4 regions of the Janthinobacterium sp. SUN100 genome follow, and region 4 is predicted to be linked to each of the others. Evidence: predicted binding sites of a transcription regulator. Region 4 holds the regulator's gene; each other region holds the start of a gene.
What was found. Region 4 encodes sigma-54, which starts transcription at its own class of promoters, with help from an activator protein. Its sites were predicted from a motif close to TGGCANGNAANCTGCTTT; they were not measured.
Positions count from the first base shown of each region.

Region 1 (4,968 bases), on a different contig from region 4:
TTGCAAAATGCGCGAAATCGACACCAGCAGCACATACTGGCCAGGCGGCACGCCAATGCCGAGCGCCACCAGCGCCATCACCACGTCGCGCAGGAAGTCATCGAGCAAGTGGTTGCGGTCATCGCTCCACAAATTCATGTTTTGCTGGCTGTGATGCAGGCTGTGCAAGCCCCACCACCAGCCGAAATGGTGCGAGGCCCGGTGGTAGCAATAGTCGACGAAGTCCAGTATCACAAAATAGATGATAAAACTGAGCAAGGGGCTGATGCCGGGCAACAGCGATTCCAGGTTCAATGGATGAATATTGTCGAAGCGCAAGGCGCCCGCCAATGCATCCATCAGCGGATCGAGCGTGAAGAAGACCACGACGGAAAACAGGCCGACGCGGTGCAGCACGGTATAGAGAAAATCGTTCCAGCGGGCGCGCGGGTCCGTCATCTTTTGCGCGGGAATCAAGGCTTCGAGCGGACGCAGCACGAGAAACAGCAGCACCAGTTCGCACAGGCCGATCAGCAGCCACTCCGTGCCCTCGAACGCTTCTTCCGTGAATTCGCCAAAGCCCAGGTGATACACAAGCGGGTTCACCACCGTCTGGAACAGCCATCCTTGCGCCGCGCCAAAGGCGTCGACCACGGCATCGATGACGGGCGTGACGAAGCTGACGATGTCGGCGGCGATCATGGCTGGCCCTTCTTCCGCGCATAGGCAGGATGCTCGCGCAGGGTGGCAAAGCAGAAACCCTTGTCTTGCAGGCCGGAAATCAAGGCGTCCAGGTTGGCCGGTGCCCACGGCTCCTTGCGCGACCAGATGCCCATGTGTGCAATGAAAATGTCGCCGCTGCGCAAGTTCGCCAGGGCTTTTTTCAGCAGCGTGGCGTTCGGATACTTATCACTGGGCAATTCATCGCCCGAATAGCCGGCCGGCGCCCAGCCCGCGTGCTGATAGCCGCAGGCGCTGCCGGCCGCCAGGGTGCGCGCCGACGTGTAGCCGCCCGGCGCGCGCCAGAACGGGTCGAGCTTGCGCCCGGTCAGCTCCTGGAAGCGCGTATCGACGCGGCGCAATTCCTCGCAGAACTGCTGATCCGTGAACGACGCCAGCTTGCCGCCATCCTTGCCGAACTGGGGCTTGACCTGGATCAAGCCGTTGGCCAGATCCTTCTTCCAGTACACGTGGTCAAACGTATGCGTGCCGAACGCATGGCCTTCGGCCACGCGGGCTTTCCAGTACGGCGCCCACGAGTCATCGAGCGAATAGTCGCCCCGCGTGGTCTTTTCATTGGCCAGGAAGAAGGTTGCCTTCACATGGCGCTTGTTCAGCACGTCGGCGATCAGCTGCGCTTGCGACTGGCTACCCGTGTCGAAGGTCATGTAGATGGTGCCCTTGCAGGCGGCCGGCGCTGGCGATGCAACTGGGGATGCGGCTGGGGCAGCAGATACGGCGGCAGGTACGGCAGCAGGTGCGGCGGCATGCGCGGGCGACAGCATGGCGTTGGCGCACAGCAGCATGGCGGGCCCGTGGCCCGCGAAAATGAAGCGTTTCATCATCACCGGCTCATCACATGCGCGGCGAGTGGGTGGCGAAGTACACGCCATGGGGCGAGCGGCCCACCGGGATGGTCTTGATCACCTTGCGCGTGGTCAAGTCGATCACGGCCACTTTCTTGATCCAGCGCAACGTTACCCACATGGTCTTGCCGTCCGGCGTGATTTCCATGCAATCGGGGCCGCCCGGCACATTGATGGTGCCCACGTTTTCCAGGGTTTGCTGGTCGATGATGTTGATGGTGTTCGACACGCGGTTCGAGACGAACGTCATGCGGTTGTCGCCCAGCGCGCGGAAATTGTGCGTGCCGGCGCCCGCCTTGATGCGCTTGACGGTCTTTTGCGTGCGCCAGTCGATCACTTCCACGTAATCGCTGCCCATGATGCCCACCAGCAAATGCTTGCCATCGGGCGTCATCGTGATGCCGGCTGGCGCCGGGCCGACGGGCATGGTCCATTTCACCGTTTGCGTGGCCAGGTCGATGGCGCTGACCTGGTTGCTGCCCTGCTGCGTAATGAAAGCCATGGTGCTGTCGGCCGTGAACGCCATATGGCTGGGCAACTTTGGCAGCGGAATGCGCTTGGCCAGGGTCAGGTTCTTGCCGTCATAGCGGTACAGGTCGATACGGTCCAGGCGCAAGGAGTTCGAGATGAACCATTTCTGGTCCGGCGAAAAGCCGATCTGGTACGGGTCGAGGATGTTGCTGATGCGGCGCTGGATCTGGCCCGACACGGGGTCGAGGAAAATCAGCTCGTTGCCGACGGAACTGGCGACGATCAGCGACTTGCCGTCCGGCGTTTCCATCAGATGGTGCGGTTCCTTGCCGACGGCAAAGGTGGACAGGGGAGCATAGGTTTTCTGGTCCAGCAGTTGCACCGTAGCATCACGGGAATTGAGCACCACCACCACTTCGGCTTGCGCCGTCGATATTGCGGAAACCAGGCACAGCGAGGAAAAAACAAGGCGGCGTAGACTGCGGAACATGGCAAAAATCACTGTTAAATACAAAACATGCATTTTACGTGGAACACTGTATTTATTGTGTGAAATCCCCCCTTAAATGCTGCCGGCAGCCACACATCGCCGTAATTTCCGTTTTTTCCCCGTGCCAGGCCTGGAATGGCGCTTTGCAACTCATTGCTCTACAATCTGAAGCTTTCATCGCCTACACAAGGATAATCATGACCACCACCACTACCGCTTCCGGTCTGCAATACATCGACACCACCGTTGGCGAAGGCGCTGAAGCGCAAGCCGGCAACAATGTTGTCGTGCATTACACGGGCTGGCTGCAAAACGACGACGGCAGCGCCGGCGCGAAATTTGACTCGAGCAAGGACCGCAACGATCCATTCGAATTCCCGCTGGGCGCCGGCCGCGTCATTCAAGGCTGGGACGAAGGCGTGCAAGGCATGAAAGTGGGCGGCAAGCGCCAGCTGATCATCCCGGCAGCACTGGGCTATGGCGCACGCGGCGCCGGCGGCGTGATTCCTCCGAACGCCACCCTGATTTTCGACGTCGAACTGCTGGGCGTATAAGCACCGACTCCGCAGCGCTCAAGCGACTGTACCGACGCCGCCCCTGTTCACTCAGCGGCGGCGTTTTTGTTTTGAGTGTGTCCTCTAATGCACGGCGCGCTTTTTTCACTATGATGTCAGGCACTGCAGCACGCACGGTGGCCACTCCGCCGGGCCTGCCGCACTTTTCCAGCGATTCCATCAGCACACAGGAGCCATCATGAGTTTACAAGAGCAATTCGAACAAGCGCAGCTCGATTCCAAGACCCTGTCCGAGCGTCCGGACAATATGACCTTGTTGAAAATCTACGCCTTGTTCAAGCAAGCGTCGAGCGGCGACGCCACGGGCGAGCGTCCTGGCATGACCGACTTCGTCAACCGCGCCAAGTTCGACGCCTGGGCGGCCCTGGCCGGCACCTCGAAGGAAGAGGCGCAACAGCAATACATCGACCTGATCGAAGACTTGAAGGACTGATGTATCCCTGCCCCGGCGCCTGCCGGGGCAGTATAATTTCTGCATGACCCCATCCCCGCTTTCCCCAGTTTCCCTGGCGCACGCCGCCGACCTGCCCCGTCTGTTCGACGTCTGGCACCTGTCCGTCCGCGCCACCCACGACTTCCTCGCCGACAGCGATATCGCCTTCCTGATGCCCTTAGTGCGCGAGGAGCTGGCCAGGGTGACGGCGGAACGCCTGCTGCACGTGCTGCGCGCGGATGACGGCGTCGCCCATGCCTTCCTGTGCGTCGAGCACGCCAAGATCGAGATGCTGTTCGTCCATCCGGATCACCGGGGCAGCGGCGCCGGCCGCACCCTGGTCCGTCACGCCATCGCGGCCCTGGGCGCCACGGCCGTCGATGTCAACGAGCACAACGCGCAAGCGCACGGTTTTTACCGCCACCTGGGCTTTATCGTGGAAAACCGCTCGGAATGCGACCCGTTTGGCAAGCCTTTCCCCATTTTGCACCTGAAACTGGCTGAAATGGCCTAAAAACTCACCAAAAACCACCAAAACAGGCCGTTAACGCAAAAGTGGCTACCAAATCGGTAGCCACTTTTTTTACGCCTGTCTCAGCCGCAAACTTACTTTTTCGCCGCCGCCAGCGCTTGCGCGATCCAGCCGTCAAACGTCTGCTGGTGGAACTTGATCCAGCCAGCCGTGTGGCGCGCGATATCCGCTTGCGTGTTTTCGCCGCGGCGCATGCGCTCGTTCTGCGCATTGATGTCCGCCACGGGCAATTGCATCACTTCGAACAGCTTGGCCGCGGCCGGATTCTTCTCCGCCCAGGCCTTGTTCGACACGATGCGCGCCGTGTTGACGGCAAAGCCGTAGTCGCTGCCATCGTCGAGACGGGTATTCACCTTGTCCGGATTGGCCGAGAACGGCACTTTCAGCCAGACTACGTCCTTGCCCGGCACCAGCACGCCGCTGACCCAGTACGGCGTCCACGTGTAATACAGGATCGGTTCGCCACGCTTGTAGCGGCCCAGGGTGTCGGCGATCAGGGCCGCATAGCTGCCCTGCACGTGCGTCACCGTCTTGCGCAATTTATACGCATCCATGTGGTTCTCGATCAGCGCTTCGCAACCCCAGCCTGGGTTGCAACCGGTCAAGTCGGCCTTGCCATCGCCATCATGGTCGAACAGCTTGGCCAGGTTGGGATCGCGCAACTGGTCGATATTCGTGATGTTGTACTTTTCCGCCGTCGCCTTGTCGATCAGATAACCTTGCGCGGCAGGCCCCGCATACTGGCCCGTGCGCGACAGCTTGGCGTCGCCGCCCGCATTGTTATAGAAATCCTTGTGCATCGGGTCCCAGTGCACGGCCATGAAGGTGGCGTCACCGTTGGCAATGGCGATATGCGCCGTCGGGTATTCCACTTCCTTGATCGGCTGCACGTCGTAGCCCAG
Region 1 covers NZ_JAPUBU010000005.1:102,321-107,288, reverse strand. Annotated here, with positions in the region: gene O0881_RS23490 (sterol desaturase family protein) at 1-681, opposite strand, end outside; gene O0881_RS23485 (polysaccharide deacetylase family protein) at 678-1,484, opposite strand; gene O0881_RS23480 (beta-propeller fold lactonase family protein) at 1,555-2,526, opposite strand; gene O0881_RS23475 (FKBP-type peptidyl-prolyl cis-trans isomerase) at 2,724-3,080, shown strand; gene O0881_RS23470 (acyl-CoA-binding protein) at 3,280-3,534, shown strand; gene O0881_RS23465 (GNAT family N-acetyltransferase) at 3,578-4,048, shown strand; gene proX (glycine betaine/L-proline ABC transporter substrate-binding protein ProX) at 4,141-4,968, opposite strand, start outside.
Region 1: O0881_RS23480 (beta-propeller fold lactonase family protein) is a predicted target of sigma-54. The motif match lies at 2,553-2,570, and genes of this name have one in related genera.

Region 2 (4,968 bases), on a different contig from region 4:
CGCCAGATCAAACACTGTTCAGATAATTCGGCGGCCAGCGTCAGGCGCCCAGCCACGGCAAGCCCGCCTTGCACCAGCCGCCGATCTGCTTGCGGTGGCCGTCGGCGTCCTTGTCGCCCTCGAAGCCTTCGAGGATGTCGAAGCAGTTGATATAGCCGTGTTCGGTCGCCAGCTTGGCGGCATGGCGCGAACGCACGCCGGAGCGGCACAGGAACAGCAGCACCTCGTCCTTGCCGGCCTGGGCCGCCAGTTGCGCGAGGAAGTCGGGATTCGGCACGCCGCCCGGGTAGGTGGCCCACTGCACCGCACCATGCTGGGTATCGGCGATGTCGACGCGGCCGACCCAGTCGCGCTCGGCAGTCGTGCGCACATCGATGAGCTTGACGGCGGCATCGCCTTGCAGCAAGTCATACGCTTCCTGCGGCGTGACGGCGCCGGCATACGGCGTACCTTCATTGGCCCGGCTGCGGGCGGTGGTCAGGATGTCGGCGGCGGTGGTCATGGCGTCCTCGATGAAAGTGGGCAGGTGTGTGTACGATTATAGTGCGCCGTCCGCGCCCCGCAAACGGGAATCCATGGTGCACGGCGCATGCACCACAAGGAGGCATTTTTCGGTAATTCGCACAAAATGCACGATAATGGTGCGTTATTCGTTTTTTGCACTTGCTTAGTGCATTCTTGATTTGACGCAAACGCGTGTCAAAATCGCGGGCATGAAAACTTTCACTGGGATGGCAGTAATTTTGTTGCCGGCACCGGGGGGCTCCTGGAGCTGGCATGGAATCTGCTATGATCCTTATGAGTTTTGGTGGCACGCAATGTTTGCTTCGCTTCATCAGCCCAGACGCACTAAGGTCGGCTCACCCCACATTCATTTAGGAGATACGCATGGCAATGACAGCCGCAGAAGTCTTGAAGATGGTAGAAGAAAACGAAGTCAAATTCGTTGATTTCCGCTTTGCCGATACCCGTGGTAAAGAGCAGCACGTGACGGTTCCCGTGTCGCACTTCGACATGGACAAATTCGAGTCGGGCCACGCCTTTGACGGTTCTTCGATCGCTGGCTGGAAAGGCATTGAAGCGTCCGACATGATCTTGTTGCCGGATCCAAACACGGCCAATATCGATCCGTTCATGGAAGAAACGACCCTGTTCATGCAGTGCGACGTGATCGAACCGTCGGACGGCAAGGGCTACGACCGCGACCCGCGCTCGATCGCGAAACGCGCCGAAGCCTACCTGAAATCGTCGGGCATGGGCGACACCGCCTACTTCGGCCCTGAGCCGGAATTCTTCATCTTCGACAGCGTGCGCTGGAAGATCGACATGTCGGGCTGCTTCGTCAAGATCGGTTCGGACGAAGGTTCGTGGTCGACCGGCAAGGATATCGAAGGCGGCAACAGCGGCCACCGTCCTACCGTCAAGGGCGGCTATTTCCCAGTGCCACCAGTGGACAGCTTCCAGGACATGCGTTCGGAAATGTGCCTGATTTTGGAATCGCTGGGCATCCCGGTTGAGGTACATCATCACGAAGTGGCCGGCGCCGGTCAAAATGAAATCGGCACCAAGTTCTCGACCCTGGTCGAGCGCGCCGACTGGACGCAAAACCTGAAATACGTGGTGTGGAACGTGGCGCACAGCTATGGTAAGACCGCCACCTTCATGCCGAAACCTATCGTTGGCGACAACGGTTCGGGCATGCACGTGCATCAATCCGTATGGAAAGATGGCAAAAACCTGTTCGCCGGCGACGGCTATGCCGGCCTGTCCGATTTCGCCCTGTACTACATCGGCGGCATCATCAAGCACGCCAAGGCACTGAACGCGATCACGAATCCGGGCACCAACTCGTACAAGCGTCTGGTACCAGGCTACGAAGCTCCAGTGAAACTGGCGTACTCGGCGAAAAACCGTTCCGCCTCGATCCGTATTCCGCACGTGGCCAATCCAAAAGGCCGCCGCGTCGAAGCGCGCTTCCCGGATCCACTGGCGAACCCGTACCTGTGCTTCGCCGCACTGCTGATGGCCGGCCTGGACGGTGTTGCCAACAAGATCCATCCGGGCGAAGCCGCCTCGAAAGATCTGTACCATCTGCCGCCGGAAGAAGATGCACTGATCCCGACCGTGTGCGCTTCGCTGGAAGAAGCACTGGAAGCCCTGGACAAGGACCGCGAGTTCCTGACCCGTGGCGGCGTGTTCAGCGATTCCATGATCGACGCTTACCTGGAACTGAAAATGCAGGACGTACAGCGCATGCGCATGACCACGCATCCTGCCGAGTTCGACATGTACTACTCGCTGTAATGGCGCCACGCCGGCAATGTGCCGGTAGTGAATAAAAAACGCGGGTGAGGCGATGGTCTTGCCCGCGTTTTTTTATGCAAGGCGCCAAGGCGGTGACAGTGCGGTGTTGTATAGTCGGCCCAGGAACGATGCGGCACGAGCCGACAGGAGTGAAGATTGACCAAGCATTACAGAATGGCGCTGATGGCAGGATTGCTGGGCGCGGCGGCACAGGCGCACGGGCAGCTGTATGTGTGCGCCGATGCGCAGGGACACAAGACGTACACGGACAGGAGTGCTGGCAAACATTGCCAGCTGCTCGATTTGCCGGGCGCCATGACGGAGCCGCCACGCAGGACGGCGCCGCTGGCCGGTGCGCCGGTACGGCCCGCCCTGCAGGCGGCGGCCACGGCGGCGCCTGCCGCCGGCGCGTTTCCCAAGGTCGATGGCGCCGAGCAGCGCGCGCGCGACCTGGACCGGCGCCAGATCCTGCAGGACGAGTTGCGCAGCGAAGAGCAGAAACTGGCGGCGCAGCGCCTGGAATTTAACGGCGGCCAGCCCGAGCGCCAGGGCAATGAGCGCAACTACGCGAAATACCAGGAAAGAGTGGCGCAGTTGAAGGACAACATTAGCCGGACACAGCAAAACGTCGAGGCCCTGAAACGCGAGATCGCGAATATCCGGTAAAGCACATGACACTAGACAACCATTCCAGCCGTCCCGCCCACCTGGCCGGCCTTGATTTGCTGGCCTCGGCCGTGATCCTGCTCGATGGCGACGGCCGCATCAGCTACGCCAACGCGGCGGCGGAAAACCTGCTGGAAAGCTCCTTGAAGGCCCTGTCGCGGCAAAAGCTGACGGCGCTGTTCCTCAATCCCGAGGAGCTGGCCGGCATTTGCGCGCAGGCGCTTGAACACAAGTTTTCCGACTTGCGCCAGGACCTGAGCCTGGAGCGCCTGGGGCGCGAGCCGCTGCGCGTGCACAGCATCGTCAGCGCGCTCGACGCGCCGCGCGACGGCGTGCTGATCGAGCTGCGCGAGAACGTGCAGCAGTTAAAGCTCGACCGCGAGGAGCGCATCCTCGACCAGAGCCAGGTCAACAAGGAGCTGATCCGCAACCTGGCGCATGAAATCAAGAACCCGCTGGGCGGCATCCGCGGCGCGGCCCAGCTGCTGGAACTGGAATTGCCGGCCCTGCACCTGAGCGAACTGCGCGAATACACGCAAGTCATCATCAAGGAAGCGGACCGCCTGCAAACCCTGGTCGACCGCCTGCTGGCGCCGCACCGCCGCCCGCATATCGTGGGCGACGTGAATATCCACGAAGTGTGCGAAAGGGTCCGCAGCCTGATCCTGGCCGAATTCCCCAGCGGCCTGACCATTGCGCGCGATTACGACGCTTCGATCCCCGAGTTTCGCGGCGACAAGGAGCAATTGATACAGACCGTGCTCAACATCGCGCATAACGCGGCGCAGGCCCTGGCCGAGCGCATCGAGGCGGGCGATGCGGAGCTGATTTTCAAGACGCGCGTGGCGCGCCAGGTGACCCTGGCCAAGGTCCGTTACGGCCTGGCATTAGACTTGCATATCATTGACAATGGACCGGGCATCGCACCCCAGATCCGCGACCGGATTTTCTACCCGCTGGTGTCGGGCAGGGAAGGCGGCAGCGGGCTGGGACTGACCTTGGCGCAAACCTTCGTGCAACAGCACCTGGGCGTGATCGAGTGCGAAAGCCGGCCTGGATACACCGATTTCAGGATCGTTCTACCCTTGCCATAAGCGAGGAGGTATCCCACCCATGAAATCCATTGCGGGACGCACACACTAATGAAGCCAATCTGGATAGTTGACGACGACGAATCAATCCGCTGGGTGCTGGAAAAAGCCCTGGCGCGGGAAAATCTCGCCACCAAGAGTTTTGCCAATGCGCGCGACGCCATCGCCGCACTGGAATTTGACACGCCGCAAGTGCTCGTGTCCGATATCCGCATGCCGGGCGCCTCCGGCCTGGAATTGTTGCAGACGGTCAAGTCGCGCTTTCCCGGCTTGCCTGTCATCATCATCACGGCCTTTTCCGACCTCGATTCGGCCGTCGCAGCCTTCCAGGGCGGCGCCTTCGAATACCTGGCCAAGCCCTTCGACATCGACAAGGCAGTCGAGCTGATCCGCCGCGCGCTGGAAGAAAGCCTGCGCGAAACCAGCGTCGAGTCGGGGCCGTCGGAAACGCCGGAAATCCTCGGCCAGGCGCCGGCCATGCAGGAAGTCTTCCGCGCCATCGGCCGCCTGTCGCAATCGAACGTGACGGTGCTCATCACGGGCGAATCCGGTTCCGGCAAGGAACTCGTGGCGCGCGCGCTGCACAAGCACAGCCCGCGCGCGGCGCAGCCGTTCATTGCCCTCAACACGGCGGCAATACCCAAGGATTTGCTGGAATCGGAACTGTTCGGCCATGAACGGGGGGCGTTTACGGGCGCCCAGACGACGCGCCGGGGCCGCTTCGAGCAAGCGGAGAACGGCACCCTGTTCCTCGACGAGATCGGCGACATGCCGTTCGACCTGCAGACGCGCCTCTTGCGCGTGTTGTCCGACGGGCATTTCTACCGCGTCGGCGGCCACCAGCCCATGAAGGCGAACGTGCGCGTGATTACGGCCACGCACCAGAACCTGGAACAGCGCGTGCGCG
Region 2 covers NZ_JAPUBU010000005.1:116,066-121,033, forward strand. Annotated here, with positions in the region: gene O0881_RS23535 (rhodanese-like domain-containing protein) at 41-502, opposite strand; gene glnA (type I glutamate--ammonia ligase) at 889-2,304, shown strand; gene O0881_RS23545 (DUF4124 domain-containing protein) at 2,461-2,970, shown strand; gene glnL (nitrogen regulation protein NR(II)) at 2,976-4,064, shown strand; gene ntrC (nitrogen regulation protein NR(I)) at 4,113-4,968, shown strand, end outside.
Region 2: glnA (type I glutamate--ammonia ligase) is a predicted target of sigma-54. The motif match lies at 774-791, and genes of this name have one in related genera.

Region 3 (4,968 bases), on a different contig from region 4:
ATGTAACAGGAAATTTGAAAAATTGATAACGCTATTGAATCGCTCGGATCCTGCGGCCTCTTCAATTTGTATCGAGCCGGCATCAAGCACTACGCCTTCTAAGATTTCGGACAGGGAACGAGCTTCGACACTGGCCTGGACTTGCGGTTTATCATGGCCCGATGCCTTGTCCTGCTTTTGCGCACAGGAATCAAGCAGATCAATCAGTTCCTGGAAATTCTCAGGTATCAACTGCCCCCAATCGTCCTGACCAAAAAGGACATGCCGCACTTCTGGAGCGAAACCATATTGTACATAGCGCTCCATGTTTGCACAGGCATCCCAGACGTGTGCCATTGCATTTATACTTTTAAGGCGTACGGTTTTATCGGTAATCCGGTATAGAGCCTCCATTAAACTGGCTTTCACCACTTCGTGCTTTTCCAGTTGTTCACCCCGGTTGTTCATCACCTCGAAGAAATGATTAAGATCGGTATCCACAGGTACCTCGATCCGGCTGATTTGTACATGCTCAAGCAAGTAGCGGCAAAAGGCTGTCAGGCGCTCACCGCTCAGTTTGAGGTTATCAAGTGCCTTGCCTATCAGTTCGTAGCCATTCACCAATCCTTCGTTGAATGCATCGCCACGGAGCAGGTGCGGCGTTACCCCTTGCCATATGGCATCAAAGGTTTTGGTTGAGATAGGTCGGCTCTCGAACTCAAGATTGATGCGTTCATACCAACGCATGTCCACTGCGGAAGTGGCGCGATTTCTCAGCCAATTTGCCAGCAGGGAAAATGTTGTAAAACGTTGTTGGCCATCAATTACTTCATAGCGCCCGCGCTCCCGGAAAAATACGACCAAAGTGCCGATATGGTAGGTCTGCGGTGTTTCGTTGTCGGCCGTTTTTTGCTGGTAATCATGTATGTCCTGTAACAATTGCATGATTTCTGCCTCGCCCCACGCATAGTTGCGTTGATACATAGGCACCAGATAACTGGCCTCGCTGTTGAGCAGTTCCTTGATGCGGAAGGGGCGTACGGCTTTGTCATTCATAATAATTCATCTCTATGAAGAGGACGATTAACTCGTCCTCACTATCACTGTCGCCATTGCGATTGTTTTTGTTTTGCGATGCATTGAGCGTTTGCAAGGGCACGGACAGCAGGTCCCGCGCTTGCCTGGCATCGCGGATAATCCGGATCAGGTTGTACTCCAGCATATAGTTGTCCATGGTGGCTAGCTGTACTACCTGCTGGCGGATACGGCAGCGGTAGGCCCAGATGAAACACTTTTCGATGGCAGCCGAGATGCCTTCGGCGCCAAACTTGTCGATATAGAAGATAAGAGCACAATCAAACATCGACCGTACATACTGATCTCCGGTGCGGTAGCGTCGTTGATAGGTGTTGAGTGTCTTGAGGATACGGCTTGCCTGCTCACTCAACCTTTCGCCTAGAATATGCGTCTCGTCGGCGGCATGCTCATCCTTGATGATGGCCGATACCATGCGCTGGTAATGCTCTGCCATTTCAAAGAAACGTCGCCCGTTGACGATCATCTGATCCAGCTGAAAGGGAAATTCCGCTTTCTGGCCGTCAATCTGACGCTGGTACTGACGGTTATATTCATCAACAAAATGGTGCGCAATTTGCAGCGATTTCGCGTAGGGGGGAAGCCCTTTCCGATGCAGGCTGACACCTTTGAAAAGATCAACTTCTTCCTTACCGAAATAGCGAGCCGATTTACCCTCTGCCCATTGGCGTATCCGGAACAGGTAAGTGGCAAATAAAGTGGCAAGGCTGTCGCTTTGCAGGTTTTCCCAGTGAGCGACGGTATCTGCCTTGAGAGACACTTCATGTTCCGCAAACTCGCGTAAATGATATGCCTTGAGCAAATCATGGGGGGCCAAGTCGCGCCCTCGTGCATTCTGTGAGTCGAAAAATTGAAAGGCTTCCGATACATCGGTAAGTACGAAAGTGACGACTTCGCATCGCTTGAGGAGAAAGTCGATATGTTCCTCGGTGAATTCGGGCCGATCAACCAGACGCAGTAGTTCCTGAAAATTGCGCCGCAGATTGTGCTGGGAGATCAGGCTGGAAAAGTGCTGGCGCTTCATGAAAGCATTGACCTTGTACTCGAGATTGCCAAGGGTCTGTCTCAGGTCTTGTCTTGTTAATGTATTAATTCTGCGCTCGATAATGGCCTTGATCGCTAGCAGGAGCGTTAGCGTGCGCTGTTGACCATCCACAATATCGAGCCAATGCTGTTCGTCAGCCACGCGCAGGTGGAAGACGACAGATCCCAGGCGGTAAGCGGATTTGTCGCGATGACTGTCTATATCCGCAAACAGTTCGCTGATGTTTTTCAGTTTCCATTTGTAGGGACGCTGGTAGCTGGGAATTTCGAGTTGTTCAAGACTCAGCAGACTTTGGACAGACAGAACGGCTTTATCGATGACTGGTTGCATGCGTGTATTCCGGAACGCTATCTCATCGTCAACTACACGAGGATTGCGTCCTGAAGTTTCATTAAAGAATACATTATATGATAATTTCCAGGCGGGAACTATCCTTGCAAGTACCTAACTCTTCGTCTTTTATTCTCGTCAATATACAACGCAGGTCCACCGTTCGCACAACCATTGTGCAGCCGGTTTTTTTTCGTGCAACAAAGCCACCGTTGCACCAAATCGTGGCGTTGCAAGCTGGCATGCCGGTGCACAGCGCTGGCATGCATTCTGCTTTAACAACATCGCAGGCCCAGCTCGACCCCCACGAACCCATCACAGGAGTCCCCATGTCACGACGCATCATCCTGAAAGCGGCCGCCGCCGGCGCACTGGCCCTGGCCACGTCCACTTACATGCAGGCAGCCCTGGCCGCAGACACGATCAAGGTGGGCATTTTGCACTCCCTGTCGGGCACCATGGCCATCTCCGAAACGTCGCTCAAGGATGTGGCGCTGATGACGATTGCCGAGATCAATGCCAAGGGCGGCGTGCTGGGCAAGAAGCTGGAAGCCGTCGTCGTCGATCCGGCGTCGAACTGGCCTTTATTTGCGGAAAAAGCGCGCCAGCTGGTGGCGCAGGACAAGGTTGCCGTCGTGTTCGGCTGCTGGACGTCCGTGTCGCGCAAATCCGTCTTGCCGGTGTTCAAGGAACTCAACAGCCTGCTGTTTTACCCGGTGCAATACGAGGGTGAGGAGCTGGAAAAGAATGTGTTCTATACGGGGGCCGCGCCGAACCAGCAGGCGATTCCCGCCGTGGAATACCTGATGAGCAAGGATGGCGGCGGCGCGAAACGCTTCGTGCTGCTGGGCACGGATTACGTGTATCCGCGCACCACCAACAAGATCTTGCGCGCCTTTCTGAAAAGCAAAGGTGTCAAGGATAGCGATATCAGCGAGGTCTACACGCCGTTCGGCCACGCCGACTATCAAACCATCGTCGCCAACATCAAGAAGTTTTCCACGGGTGGCAAGACGGCCGTCATTTCCACCATCAATGGCGATTCCAACGTGCCGTTCTACAAGGAACTGGGCAATGCGGGCTTGAAAGCCACGGACGTGCCCGTAGTCGCGTTTTCCGTGGGCGAGGAAGAGTTGCGCGGCATCGATACCAAGCCGCTGCTCGGTCACCTGGCGGCATGGAATTATTTTGAATCCGTCAAGAATCCCGTCAACACGGCCTTCATCAAGCAGTGGAAGGCGTATGCGGTGGCGCAAAAGCTGCCGAACGCGGGGTCGGTCGTGACGAACGACCCGATGGAAGCGACCTATGTCGGCATCCACATGTGGGCGCAAGCCGTGGAAAAGGCGAAATCGACGGATACGGACAAGGTGATCGCCGCCATGGCCGGCCAGAGCGTCAAGGCGCCGTCGGGCTTCACCCTGACCATGGATGCCACGAATCACCACTTGCACAAGCCCGTGATGATCGGCGAAATCAAGGCCGATGGGCAATTCAATGTCGTGTGGAAAACTAAGGAGCCGATACGCGCCCAGCCGTGGAGCCCGTTTATCAAGGGCAATGAGGGCAAGCAAAAGCTGTAAAAGCCACGCCGGCGCCATCGGGCCATGCGTCCGGTGGCGCCGACTATCAACGCTTTCCCGGGATATCAATGAGGCTATTCACATCGCTGCTGGTCTTCGCCTGCCTGTGCCTGTCGTCCATGGCGCAGGCCGCCATCCCTCCCGACCTGCTCAAGCCGCTGGCCGGCGACGATCCTGACGCCAGGGTCGCCGCCGTCGCGCAGATCGCCGCCCTTGCCACGCCCGAGGCCGCCCGTGTGCTGCAAGCCTTGCAGGACGACGCGTTATACGCCACGCCCGACGGCAAGGTGTATATCGTCGACGGCGAGCAGGCGCTTGACCCGGCGCTCGGCAAGAACGTGCCGCTGCCGGACGGCATCGATGGCGTGATGGTCAACAACCGCTTGCGGTCGGCCGTGGCAGGCGCCTTGTCGGGGCTGAAACTGCTGGCGCCGGAACGGGCCGAACGGCTGGCGGCCGCGCAAGCGTTGCAAAAGGCCGTCGATCCCGCGCAGCTGCCCCTGATCCGCACCGCCTTGGCGCGGGAAAGCGATGCGGAAATTACACAGATATTGCAGGTGCTGATCGCCAGCGCCAACCTGCATGCGCCCGACGTCGCCACGCGCAAGGCCGCCGTGCAGGCGCTGGCCGGCAGCAGCGATGCGCGCCTGCTGCCCGTGCTGCAAGCCATGCTGGAGAAAGGTGGCGAGCCGGACGAGGCCGTGCAACTGGCTGCCATCGAGACCATGCGCCAGATCAAGGGACGGGTGGCGCGCATGGAGTTCGCCGGCAATGTGTTTTACGGCATTTCGCTGGGCAGCGTGCTGCTGCTGGCGGCCCTGGGCCTGGCCATCACGTTCGGCTTGATGGGCATCATCAACATGGCGCATGGCGAGCTGCTGATGATAGGCGCTTACACGACGTATCTGTGCCAGCTGTTTTTCCGCAACTACTTGC
Region 3 covers NZ_JAPUBU010000001.1:1,562,547-1,567,514, reverse strand. Annotated here, with positions in the region: gene O0881_RS06810 (DUF262 domain-containing protein) at 1-1,035, opposite strand, end outside; gene O0881_RS06805 (DUF262 domain-containing protein) at 1,028-2,449, opposite strand; gene urtA (urea ABC transporter substrate-binding protein) at 2,779-4,032, shown strand; gene urtB (urea ABC transporter permease subunit UrtB) at 4,101-4,968, shown strand, end outside.
Region 3: urtA (urea ABC transporter substrate-binding protein) is a predicted target of sigma-54. The motif match lies at 2,709-2,726, and genes of this name have one in related genera.

Region 4 (4,968 bases):
TCAAACTGATGATCTTTGACGTCGATGGCGTGCTCACCGACGGCAGCCTGCATTTCGGCCCGGACGGCGAGATGATGAAAACGTTTAATGTGTATGATGGCCTGGGCATCAAGCTGCTGCAGGAATCGGGCGTGCAGACGGCCATCATCAGCGCGCGCCGCTCGGCCATCACGGCGCGCCGCGCGCAAGACCTGGGCATTACCCATGTGCACCAGGGCGGCCACGACAAGCTGACGCCGTTTCGCGAATTGCTGGCGCTGACGGGCTTGACGGAAGAGCAATGCGGCTATATCGGCGACGACGTCATCGACGCGCCCATCCTGAAACGCGTGGGCTTTGCCGTCAGCGTGCCGGGCGGACGCCCGGAAGTGCAGGGCATGGCCCACCATGTGACGCAGGCCGGCGGCGGCCGCGGCGCGGTGCGCGAGATCTGCGAATTCCTGCTGCGCGCCCAGGACAACTATGCGCGCGTCATGGCGCCGTTCCTGGAGTGAGGCGCGCCGCCTCGCCAGTGACCTTTGAAAGAGTGAAGCCCTATGCGTAAGCCAGGAGGCGCCCATCGCTGGCGCATGATTTTTACCGTGCTGGGCGCGGTTGTCGTCGCGCTGGGCAGCTTTTGGCTGCTCGAGGTGATGAACAAGAATGGCCAGGACATCACGGCCAGCAAGCATCTGGATGAGCCCGACTATTTCATCACCAATTTCAGCATGGTGCGCATGGACTTGACGGGCAAGCCCAGCTATATCGTGTCGGGCACCAAGCTCACGCATTATCCGCTGGACGACTCGTCCGATATCGACCAGCCCTTCGTGCGCAAGCTCACGCCAGGCATGCCGCCGATGAACATGAATGCGGAATTGGCGCATATCGACCAGGACAATACCCGGCTGCAACTGCACCGCAAGGTCGTGATCGACCGCGTGGCCAGTCCGAAGGCGCAGAACCTGACGGTCAAGACGGAAGCGCTGACGGTGTTCCCGGACGAGGAAAGAATGGAAACGGACGTGCCTGTCGATATCCTGACGGGCGCCTCGCGCATCAATGGCATCGGCATGAAGGCGAATAACGCCACCGGCGTGGTGGAAGTGCAGAATGCGCTGCGCATGGTCCTCCCGCCGAAACCGCGCCCGGCCGCGGCGGCAAAATGACAGAATGAAACAAGGAAACTATACTATGAAGAACATCTTGCTGTTGACCGTATTTTCGCTGGCCATCATGGGCGTGGCGCATGCCGAGAAGGCCGATTCCGAGAAGGAAGCCGTCATCACGGCACGCAGCGGCCACGTCGATGACGTCAAGCAGGTGCGCACCCTGACGGGCGACGTCGTGCTGGTCAAGGGCACCCTGACCATGAAGGCGGGCCGGGCCCTGATCACGGAAGACCCGCAAGGCTACCAGTTCATCACCTTCTGGGCCGATCCCGGCAAGCTTGCGACCTTCCGCCAGAAGCGCGATGGCGCGGGCGACCTGTGGGTCGAAGGCGAGGCGGAGCGCGTGGAATACGACAACAAGACGGAAGTGGTGAAACTGTTTTCCAGAGCCAAGCTGACGCGCCTGGAAGGCGCGAAAGTCACCGATGTGGCCAATGGCGCTTTCATCTCGTATGACAGCCGCAAGGAAGAATTTGCGATGGAAAATTCCAACAGCGGCACCAGCACCGCCGATGGCGGCAGCGTGCGCATGGTGATCCAGCCGAAGACCAAGGCGCCGGCAGCGGAGAAAGCGCCGGCCACGCCCGCGCCAGGAAAGAAATAATGGAAAATACACGTTGCGGCAGCACCCTGATCGTTCGCGGGCTGCAAAAAACCTATGGCAAGCGGCAAGTCGTGCATGATGTTTCGCTGCAAGTCGAATGCGGCGAAGTGGTGGGCTTGCTGGGCCCGAACGGCGCCGGCAAGACCACCTCGTTCTACATGATCGTCGGCCTGGTGCCGTCCGATGGCGGCAGCATCGATATCAGCGGCGTGGATATCTCCAGCCTGCCGATCCACCGCCGCGCGCAGATGGGCCTGTCCTACCTGCCGCAGGAAGCGTCCGTCTTCCGCAAGCTGACGGTGGAAGACAATATCCGCGCCGTGCTGGAAATCCAGACCGTCGAAGGCCGTCCGCTGACGAAGGCCGAGATCGAGGAGCGGCTGGATAAATTGCTGGCCGACTTGCAGATTGAAAAGCTGCGCGAGAACCAGGCGCTGTCCCTGTCCGGTGGCGAACGCCGCCGCGTGGAAATCGCCCGCGCGCTGGCCACCGATCCCCGTTTCGTGCTGCTCGACGAGCCGTTCGCCGGCGTCGATCCGATCGCCGTGATCGAGATCCAGCGCATTGTGCGTTTCTTGAAGGAGCGCAATATCGGCGTGCTGATTACCGATCATAATGTGCGTGAGACGCTGGGTATTTGCGACCGCGCCTACATCATCAACCAGGGCTCGGTGCTGGCGTCGGGACGCCCCGACGACATCATTGCGAACGAGTCGGTACGCCGGGTCTATCTGGGCGAACACTTCCGCATGTAAGCCAATGAAACAATCATTGCAGCTGCGCACTTCGCAGCACCTGGCACTGACGCCGCAGTTGCAGCAATCGATACGCCTGTTGCAATTGTCTACCCTGGAATTGCACCAGGAACTCGAGCAATTGCTGACGGACAATCCCTTGCTCGAACGCCTCGATGATCCGCTCGACCGTTCGCTGCGCCTGCTGTCCGACGGGGCCTTGAGCTCCACGGCCGCACCGGCCGAAGCGCCGCCCCAGCCGCCAGGCCAGGAGGCGCCCGCAGCGCCGGCCGAAGCGGAAGCGTTTGACGGCGAGGGGGGCGACAGCCCGGCCGCCGCGGATGGCGGCGACAGCGACTGGAGTGAGGCGAGCCGGGGCAAGGCGCCCGACGACGACGATTCGCGTCCGCAATTGGAGGCCCATCACTGCACCCTGCGCGAACACCTGATGGAGCAGATGCGCGTGACGGTGCTCGAATTGCGCGACCGCGCACTGGTCGAGCTGATCATCGACGCGCTCGACGACAATGGCTACCTGGAAGAGTCGCTCGACGACATCCTGGCGCGCCTGCCGGAAGAGCTGGAAATCGACGCCGACGAGATGCGCACGGCCTTGTCGCTGCTGCAAAGTTTCGATCCGCCGGGCGTGGGCGCGCGCAACGCGTCCGAATGCCTGGCCCTGCAAATCAAGCGCTTGCCACACATCGCCATGGTGACGCGGCGCATGGCCCTCGTCATCGTGGAAAAGCACCTGGCCTGGTTTGCCCAGCGCGATTTCAACAAGCTGAAAAAAGCCCTCGATTGCGACGATGAAGACTTGCGCGAAGCGCAGACGGTGATTCGCCAGTGCAATCCGCATCCGGGCGCCGTGTTCGCCTCGGACGTGTCCGATTACGTGGTGCCCGACGTCGTCGTCAAGCGCGCGCGCAATGGCTGGCAAGTGACCCTGAACAACGACGTCATGCCGCGCCTGCGCGTCAACGCCATGTACGCCAACTTGCTCAAGCAAGGCAAGGGGGAGGGCGCCATGGGCGCACAGTTGCAGGAGGCCAAGTGGCTGATCAAGAACATGCGCCAGCGCTTCGACACGATCCTGCGCGTGGCACAGGCGATAGTAGAAAGACAAAAGAACTTTTTCTCGCATGGGGCCGTTGCCATGCGCCCCCTTGTGCTCCGTGAAATAGCTGATACACTGGGTTTACACGAGAGTACTATCTCGCGGGTAACAACTCAAAAGTACATGCTGACCCCGCACGGCATGTTCGAGTTGAAATATTTCTTTGGTAGCCACGTCGCCACCGAAGCGGGGGGCGAAGCGTCATCGACGGCGATACGGGCATTGATCGTGCAACTGACAGGAGCAGAAGACCCTAAAAATCCTTTATCCGACAGTAAGATTGCGGACATGCTGGGGGAACAAGGCATGGTGATTGCGCGACGTACTGTTGCCAAATACCGGGAAGCATTAAAAATTCCGCCAGTGAGCCTGCGTAAGTGTTTGTAAGTTTTTTTCGGTTCCTCTGCGGGCCGGATAGGATGGACCGCACGAACCCGATCATCTTTAGGAGTGTGTATGAATCTCACCATCAGCGGACATCATCTCGAAGTGACACCAGCCATCCGTGAATACGTACAAACGAAGCTGGAGCGCGTGAAACGTCATTTCGATCAAGTCATCGATATCGCCGTGATTCTGACCGTGGATAACCTCAAAGAGAAAGAAAAACGTCAAAAGGCTGAAGTCAACCTGCGTTTGAGCGGCAAGACTGTCTATGTGGAAAGCTTGGCGCACGACCTGTACGCCGCGATCGATACGCTGATCGACAAGCTCGATAGGCAAGTGATGAAATACAAAACCAAAGTGCAAGGGCACGGTAAAGAGGCGATCAAGCATCTGCCAGACAACTCCGAGGAAGAAGCCGTCGTCGCCGTCTAAGGCCACCCGCTTCCAGCAGTTGTGATCAATTAAGGGCGCACATTGCGCCCTTTTTTGCGCCCAGCGGAACGCAATGTTCCCCGCGCAGGCATTAGAATATTCGCACTTTCACTTCTTTCCTGCCTGCCATGAGCGACTTCGTCCAGACTTCCATCCGCAACCGCACCGGGCACATCGTGCTCGACCGTCCGAAAGCCTTGAATTCCCTGTCGCTGGAGATGGTGCGCGCCCTGAGCGCGGCCCTGCTGGCCTGGCGCGACGATCCGCAGGTGGACGCCGTCGTGATCCGCTCCAGCAGCGACAAGGCCCTGTGCGCCGGCGGCGACATCCGTTTCTTTTACGATGCGGGCCTGGCCACGCCGCAAGGCGGCAGCGCCCTGCTGGAAGATTTCTTCACAGAAGAATATGCTTTAAATCATTTAATTCATTTCTACCCGAAACCGTATATCGCCGTGATGGATGGCGTGGTGATGGGCGGCGGCATGGGCGTGGCGCAAGCCGGGCCCGGCAACCGCTTGCGCATCGTGACGGGCCGCACGCGCA
Region 4 covers NZ_JAPUBU010000003.1:190,412-195,379, reverse strand. Annotated here, with positions in the region: gene O0881_RS17375 (HAD hydrolase family protein) at 1-494, shown strand, start outside; gene lptC (LPS export ABC transporter periplasmic protein LptC) at 537-1,148, shown strand; gene lptA (lipopolysaccharide transport periplasmic protein LptA) at 1,174-1,755, shown strand; gene lptB (LPS export ABC transporter ATP-binding protein) at 1,755-2,510, shown strand; gene O0881_RS17355 (RNA polymerase factor sigma-54) at 2,515-3,993, shown strand; gene raiA (ribosome-associated translation inhibitor RaiA) at 4,063-4,425, shown strand; gene O0881_RS17345 (enoyl-CoA hydratase/isomerase family protein) at 4,554-4,968, shown strand, end outside.